Martelella endophytica: one gene and its partner. The protein of the gene in region 1 interacts with the protein of each later gene in a pairwise test. Links are inferred from orthologs where the notes say so. Each region holds a gene or a part of one and is shown on either strand. Other genes may lie near its edges.

The links.
Region 2: the proteins of TM49_RS05180 (region 1) and TM49_RS11870 interact in binary tests that used the Escherichia coli proteins (3 or more experiments, as listed by UniProt). The link is inferred for Martelella endophytica from one-to-one orthologs.

Annotation. Positions count from the first base shown.
Region 1 is NZ_CP010803.1:1,134,712-1,138,296, forward strand. The notes cover bases 1-2,997. They hold TM49_RS05180 (ABC transporter permease), read left to right. Parts: upstream 1-899; coding sequence 900-2,096; downstream 2,097-2,997. Other genes in these bases: osmF (glycine betaine ABC transporter substrate-binding protein OsmF), read left to right, coding at 1-685; TM49_RS05185 (ABC transporter ATP-binding protein), read left to right, coding at 2,093-2,997. In the rest of the region: more of TM49_RS05185, read left to right, coding at 2,998-3,046; TM49_RS05190 (ABC transporter permease), read left to right, coding at 3,055-3,585.
Region 2 is NZ_CP010803.1:2,610,780-2,614,271, reverse strand. What follows is about bases 1-2,904. They hold TM49_RS11870 (BolA family protein), read right to left. Parts: upstream 1,642-2,904; coding sequence 1,360-1,641; downstream 1-1,359. Other genes in these bases: cobS (cobaltochelatase subunit CobS), read left to right, coding at 2,467-2,904; TM49_RS23730 (J domain-containing protein), read left to right, coding at 1,750-2,388; TM49_RS11875 (HlyC/CorC family transporter), read left to right, coding at 1-1,223. Outside these bases: more of cobS, read left to right, coding at 2,905-3,459; cobaltochelatase subunit CobT, read left to right, coding at 3,470-3,492. UniProt on the Escherichia coli protein: Transcriptional regulator that plays an important role in general stress response. Has many effects on cell morphology, cell growth and cell division. Acts by regulating the transcription of many genes, including dacA (PBP-5), dacC (PBP-6), ampC and mreB.

The sequences.
Region 1 (3,585 bases):
CTATCCGGAGTATACCGGCAACGCCGCCTTCTTCTACAACAAGGCCGACCTTCCTGTCTGGAACAACGCAAAGGAAGGCTATGAAGAGGCGAAGAAGCTCGACTACGATGCCGAAAAGATCGTCTGGCTGACCCCGGCCGACGCCAACAACACCTGGGCGATCGCAATCCGCAAGGAAATCGCCGACGAGAACAATCTCGCCACGCTGACCGACTTCGGCAAGTACGTCGCCGATGGCGGTAACATCAAGCTCGCCGCCTCGTCCGAATTCGTCACCTCGCCGTCAGCCCTGCCGGCCTTCGAAAAGGCCTATGGCTTCGATCTCACCTCGGATCAGCTGATCACGCTGTCTGGTGGTGATACCGCGGCCACTATCGCCGCTGCCGCCAAGCAGACCTCCGGCGCCAATGCCGCCATGGTCTACGGCACCGATGGCGGCATCGCGCCGTCCGGTCTCAAGGTCATGGATGACGACAAGGGCGTGCAGCCGGTTTACCTGCCGACGCCGATCATCCGCGAGGTGACGCTCACCGAATATCCGCAGATCGCCGATATCCTGAAGCCGATCTTCGAAAGCCTCGACCTCGAAACCCTGCAGGACCTCAACGGCCGCGTTCAGGTCGCCGGCGAACCGGCCGATGCCGTGGCCAAGGACTTTCTGACGTCGAACGGGTTCGTGAAGTAAGCCGCAAAGCCCAAACGATCTCCCCCCTTGAGGGGGAGATGCCCCGACAGGGGCAGAGAGGGGTACAGCGCCAGCCAATGGGCTCTGAGTATCGGTGAGAGGGTTCACCCCTCTCTGTCGCTTTCGCGACATATCCCCCTCAAGGGGGGAGGTTGAATGGACTATTCACACCCGCGTTGACGGGACGAACCGATCGCCAACCAAAGGGCGCATCATGTCAGCCATCACCGAAAGCACGACAGGCACGGCCACGCGGCTCGACAAGCTCGGCGTCATCGTCGCGGCGATCGCGCTTGTCGGCCTCGCCCTGCAGCCCTTTGCGCTCTTCAGGGCAAACCGCATTGTTTCTGCCGACAGCGTCATGCTGTGGGCGGCAATGCCGCTGTGGCAGGCGATCGCGCTGATTGTCGTGATGGTCGCGGCCATTCTGATCATCCTGCTGAAGACGCCGGTGAACCTCAGGCTCGCCGTCAGCATCGCAGCCATCGCGATCCTCGCGGTGATGGTCGGCCGGTCGGGCTATTTCCTGACGCCGGAAGACAATGCCTATGCCCGGGTATCTCCCGGAGCCGGCTTCTGGCTGATGCTGTTCGCCTTCTCGATCGCCATGGCCGATGCCATCGTGCGCAAGGCGCTGTCGCCGGCGATGCGCGTCTTCTTTCTCATCGTGGCTGCGGTGGCCATCGGGGTTCTGCTCTGGTCGGGTGCGTGGAGCGATCTTTCGATCCTGAAGGAATATCATAACCGCGCCTCGGCCTTCTGGCGCGAGGGGCGCACCCATGTGGAGCTCGCCTTCGGATCGCTCGCGGCGGCATGTGTTGCGGGCATTCCCATCGGTATCCTCTGCTTCCGCGTCAAAAAGGTGCGTGCCACCATCCTGAACAGCCTCAACGTGCTGCAGACCATTCCGTCGATTGCCCTCTTCGGCCTGCTGATCGCGCCGCTCGCCTGGGTCGGGCGCAACGTGCCGGGGGCGGCCGCGCTCGGCATTTCCGGCATTGGCTTTGCGCCGGCAATCGTGGCGCTCTTTGCCTATTCGCTGCTGCCGGTGGTTTCCAACACCGTCGCCGGTCTCGATAGCGTTCCGCGCGATGCCCGCGAGGCCGCGCGCGGCATGGGGATGACCAGCCGGCAGCTGCTGTTCCAGGTCGAACTGCCGCTCGCCTTTCCGGTGATCCTCACCGGCATCCGCATCGTGCTGGTGCAGAATATCGGGCTTGCGGTGATTGCCGGCCTCATCGGTGGCGGCGGCTACGGCACTTTCGTGTTCCAGGGCATTGCCCAGACGGCGACCGACCTCGTGCTGCTCGGCGCGCTTCCCGTGGTCGGCATGGCCTTTGCCGCCGCCATCATTCTCGACGCGCTGGTGGAAATCAGCCAGACCAAAGGCAAGAAGGGGAAACGCGCATGATCGAGATCGAAGCCATCACCAAGGTCTTCGGCGATTACAGCGCCGTCGACAATGTCTCGCTCACCGTGGAGCGCGGCGAACTTGCCGCCATCGTCGGCACTTCCGGCTCCGGCAAGACGACGCTGATGCGGATGATCAACCGTCTCGTCGAGCCGAGCGCCGGCACGATCCGCATCGACGGGCGCGACAATCGCGAGCTGCCGGATTACGAGCTGCGCCGCGGCATTGGCTATGCCATTCAGGGGCACGGCCTGTTCCCGCACCGCTCGGTCGCCGAAAACATCGCCACCGTGCCGAAGCTGCTCGGCTGGGACAGGAAGCGCCGCGACGCGCGCGTCGATGAACTGCTCGACCTGTTTCATCTGGAACCGGAAGCCTTTCGTGACCGCATGCCGCACGAACTTTCCGGTGGTCAGCAGCAGCGCATCGGCGTCGCCCGGGCGCTCGCCGCAGAGCCTGCCGTGCTACTGATGGACGAACCCTTCGGCGCGCTCGACCCGATCATCCGCGCCAAGGCGCAGGAAGACCTGCTCGATATCCAGAAGCGCTTCTCCACCACCGTCGTGCTCGTCACCCACGACATGGACGAGGCCATCCTCCTCGGCCATCGGATTGCGGTGATGCATGAGGGTAAGCTGCTGCAATACGCCCCGCCTGCCGAGATCATCGCCAATCCGGCGACAGACTTCGTCAACGAGTTGCTGGGCACCGGCGACAAGGCTTTTCGCATGCTGTCGCTGGAGACCTGCGAACAGCTGATCGAGGAAGGGCCGGCCAATGGCGCGCCTGTCGCGGCCACGGCCAGCCTCAAGGATGCGTTGGCCGAGGCGCTCTGGTCCGGACGTGAGGCGCTGCCGGTCGAAAGGGACGGCGTGGTCATCGGCCGCGTGACCCGCGAGGACCTCGTGCGCCATGCCCGCGGCCCCCAGCCGGAAGGTTCGGCGGCATGAGGCCTGCGATGCTCATAAGGCTGGCGCTTCTTGCGCTGCTCGTGGCCTTCATCGTCACGCCCGAGACCTTTGCGCCGGTGTTCCAGCCGTTCACCAAGAATGGCGCGCCGGCGATCTATACCCAGACGAGCCTGTTGTCGCTGACGCTCAGTCACCTTGCCATCGTCGCGGTGGCAACGGTCGCGGCGACCCTCTTTTCCGTCGGCCTCGCCATTATCGTCACCCGACCCTTCGGCGTCGAGTTTCTGCCGCTGTCGCGCTCGATCGCCAATATCGGCCAGACCTTTCCGCCGGTCGCGGTGTTGGCGCTCGCCGTGCCGATGTTCGGTTTCGGCCCGATCCCGACGCTGATCGCGCTGTTTCTCTATGGCCTGTTGCCGATCTTCGAGAATGCGCTGACGGGACTTACCAATCTGCCGGGCAATGTCTCGGAGGCGGCGCGCGGCGTCGGCATGACCGGGCGGCAGCGGCTGACCCAGGTGGAGTTTCCGCTGGCGCTGCCGGTCATTCTCGCCGGTGTGCGGCTTTCGGTGGTGATT
Region 2 (3,492 bases), 1.5 Mb from region 1 along the record:
CCGCTCTGACGGCGGTCTCGCGCGCGCGCATGCACACGCTGGAACAGCAGGGCGACCGGCGCGCCGGGTTCGTCAATGTGATGATCAGCCATCGCGACCGCCTGATCGGCGCGCTGCTGATCGGCAACAACCTCGTCAACATCCTCGCCTCGTCGCTGACGACGACGCTGTTCCTCAGCATCTTCGGCGATAGCGGCGTGGCCTATGCGACGCTGATCATGACGGCGCTGCTGGTGATCTTCGCGGAAGTTCTGCCGAAGAGCTGGGCGATCTCGGCCACCGACCGGTTCGCGCTCACCGTCGCGCCGGCCGTCAGGATCGTGTTCATGATCATCGGCCCGCTCTCGAGCCTGGTGAACATGATCGTCCGGCTGATCCTCGGCCTGTTTGGCGTCACCCTCACCAAGGGCACCTCGATGCTGTCGGCCCATGACGAGTTGCGTGGCGCCGTGGACCTGCTGCACAAGGAAGGCTCGGTGATCAAGGCCGACCGCGACCGCCTTGGCGGCGTTCTCGATCTCGGCGAGCTCGAAGTCTCTGATGTGATGATCCACCGCACCGCCATGCGCGCGGTCAATGCCGACGACCCACCCGAGATCGCCGTCAAGACCGTGCTTGAAAGCCCCTACACGCGCCTGCCGGTCTGGCGCGGCTCGATCGACAACATCATCGGCGTCGTGCACTCCAAGGACCTGTCGCGCGCGCTGGCCGAGCCGCACGCCGCCCCTTCGACCATCGACATCGTCAAGGTGGCGCAGAAGCCGTGGTTCGTGCCGGACAGCACCAACCTCAAGGATCAGCTCAACGCCTTTCTTCGCCGCAAGGTGCATATCGCCGTCGTCGTTGACGAATATGGCGAGGTGCAGGGCATCGTGACGCTGGAGGACATTCTCGAGGAGATCGTCGGCGATATCGCCGACGAGCACGACCTCGAAATCTCCGGCGTCATGCAGGAGGCCGACGGCTCGATCGTCGTCGACGGCACGGTTCCGATCCGCGACCTCAACCGCGCGCTTGACTGGAACCTGCCGGACGAGGAAGCGACGACCATTGCCGGCCTCGTCATCCACGAAAGCCAGACGATCCCCGAGGAACGCCAGTCATTCACCTTCTACGGCAAGCGCTTCACGGTGATGAAACGGGAAAAGAACCGCATCACCCGCCTGCGCATCCGCCCCCTCGGCGGCGCAGCCGCCGCCACGGCAACGCCGCCGGCGGAGTGAGTATCGTCGGGGAAAAGCCTCTGAAGTCGCGCGTTAAACGGCCTCTCCGGAAACGATCTCCCCCTCAAGGAGGGAGATAGAAGGCTGCAAGGTTTGTGGTCGTATCAAGCGCAAAAATCCACTGCCGCCGCCGGCATCACCACCGCGTCTTCTCGCCCGGAGCGGCCGCCTCGATCGCGAGCGCGTGCAGGCCTTCGGAGAATTCCGGGCCGAGTGCCTCATTGACGGCACGATGTCGGGCTAGGCGATTCAGCCCTTCGAACTTGCCGGAGACGATCCGAATCCTTAAATGGGTGATCTCGGGTGCGTCGGGGTCATCGTAATGGCCGGCGTGCTGCCCGCTTTCGTCCTTAAGCTCCAGTCGCTCGGGGTTGAACAGGCTCCTCAGCCTGTCTTCAATTCGAGCTGCCATTGTCATTTTCTGCTCCTTCTTGGCGCCCGGGCGCGTTAACCGGTCAGGAAGCCAGTAACAAAACCCGTTGTCAATTCTTGTTGTGACGGTTTCAGAAGGCCATAATCAAGCGCTATGAATCTTGACTCCAAATATTTCGACCGCCTGCGCACCAAACGCAAACGCCCGACCACGACGCGGGCGGAGCAGGAAGCTGCGAACCCGGTCTGCCAATGGGACGGCTGCAACAAGCCCGGCAAGCATCGCGCGCCGGTCGGTCGCAACGCCGAGGGCCAGTTTTTCCTTTTCTGCTTTGAGCACGTGAAGGAATACAACAAGGGCTACAATTATTTCGATGGTCTCTCCGACAGCGAGATCGCGCGCTACCAGAAGGAAGCGCTGACCGGCCACCGCCCGACCTGGACCGTGGGCGTCAACGGCGATACCCGACGCGCGCCGCTGAACGGCTCCAAGAAGGCCGGAAATGCCGCGTCATTTTCGCGCATGCGCGACCCCTTCGGTTTCGTCAATGACGGCGAAGGCGCCCGGCCGCAACGTCCGAAGCGCGAACGCAAGCTGAAGACGCTGGAGGCAAGGGCGTTCGACACACTGGGACTGACAGCGTCCGCAACCTCGGATGACATCAAGAAGCAGTACAAGGCCCTTGTGAAGAAGCACCACCCGGACACCAATGGCGGCGATCGCGGTTCTGAAGAGATTTTTCGCGCCGTCGTGCAGGCGTACCAATTGTTAAAGCAGTCCGGATTCTGCTAGGACCGTTTCTCAGACAACAATCATAAGCAGAGACAAGCATTTCAAGCGGTTTGCCCGAGACGCCGCGCTGGAGACATGATGAGCAAGATTGAACTGGATTATTCCAACGGACCGGACACCACCGTTTCAGTTCGCGAGACATTCGGCATCGATATCGACCTGAAGGTTCCCGCCTATTCGGCCGACGATCCTTACGTGCCGGACATCGATACCGACTACCTGTTCGATCGCGACACCACGCTCGCCATTCTCGCCGGTTTCGCTCACAACCGTCGCGTGATGATCTCCGGCTATCACGGCACGGGTAAGTCCACCCATATCGAGCAGGTCGCAGCGCGTCTCAACTGGCCGTGCGTGCGCGTCAATCTCGACAGCCATGTCAGCCGTATTGACCTCGTCGGCAAGGATGCGATCGTCGTCAAGGATGGCCTGCAGGTCACCGAGTTCAAGGACGGCATCCTGCCCTGGGCCTACCAGCACAACGTCGCCCTCGTCTTCGACGAATACGATGCCGGCCGCCCGGACGTCATGTTCGTTATCCAGCGCGTGCTGGAATCGTCGGGCCGGCTGACCCTGCTCGACCAGAGCCGCGTCATCAGCCCCCACCCGGCCTTCCGCCTGTTTGCGACCGCCAACACCGTCGGCCTCGGCGACACGACCGGCCTCTACCACGGCACGCAGCAGATCAACCAGGCACAGATGGACCGCTGGTCGATCGTCACCACGCTGAACTACCTGCCGCACGAGCAGGAGGTGAACATCATCCTCGCCAAGGTGAAGAGCTTTGCCGCGACGGCCGAGGGCCGCGAGACCGTGTCCAACATGGTGCGCGTCGCCGACCTCACCCGTTCGGCCTTCGTCAATGGCGACCTTTCGACCGTCATGAGCCCCCGTACCGTCATCAACTGGGCGGAAAATGCGGAAATCTTCGGCGATATCGGCTTTGCCTTCCGCGTCACCTTCCTCAACAAGTGCGACGAACTCGAGCGTACGCTGGTGGCCGAGCAGTATCAGCGCGCCTTCGGCGAGGAACTGAAGGAAAGCGCCGCAAACGTCGTCATCAGCGCCTGAGGAAAGACCCATGGCCGGTCCCGGCGACAATCA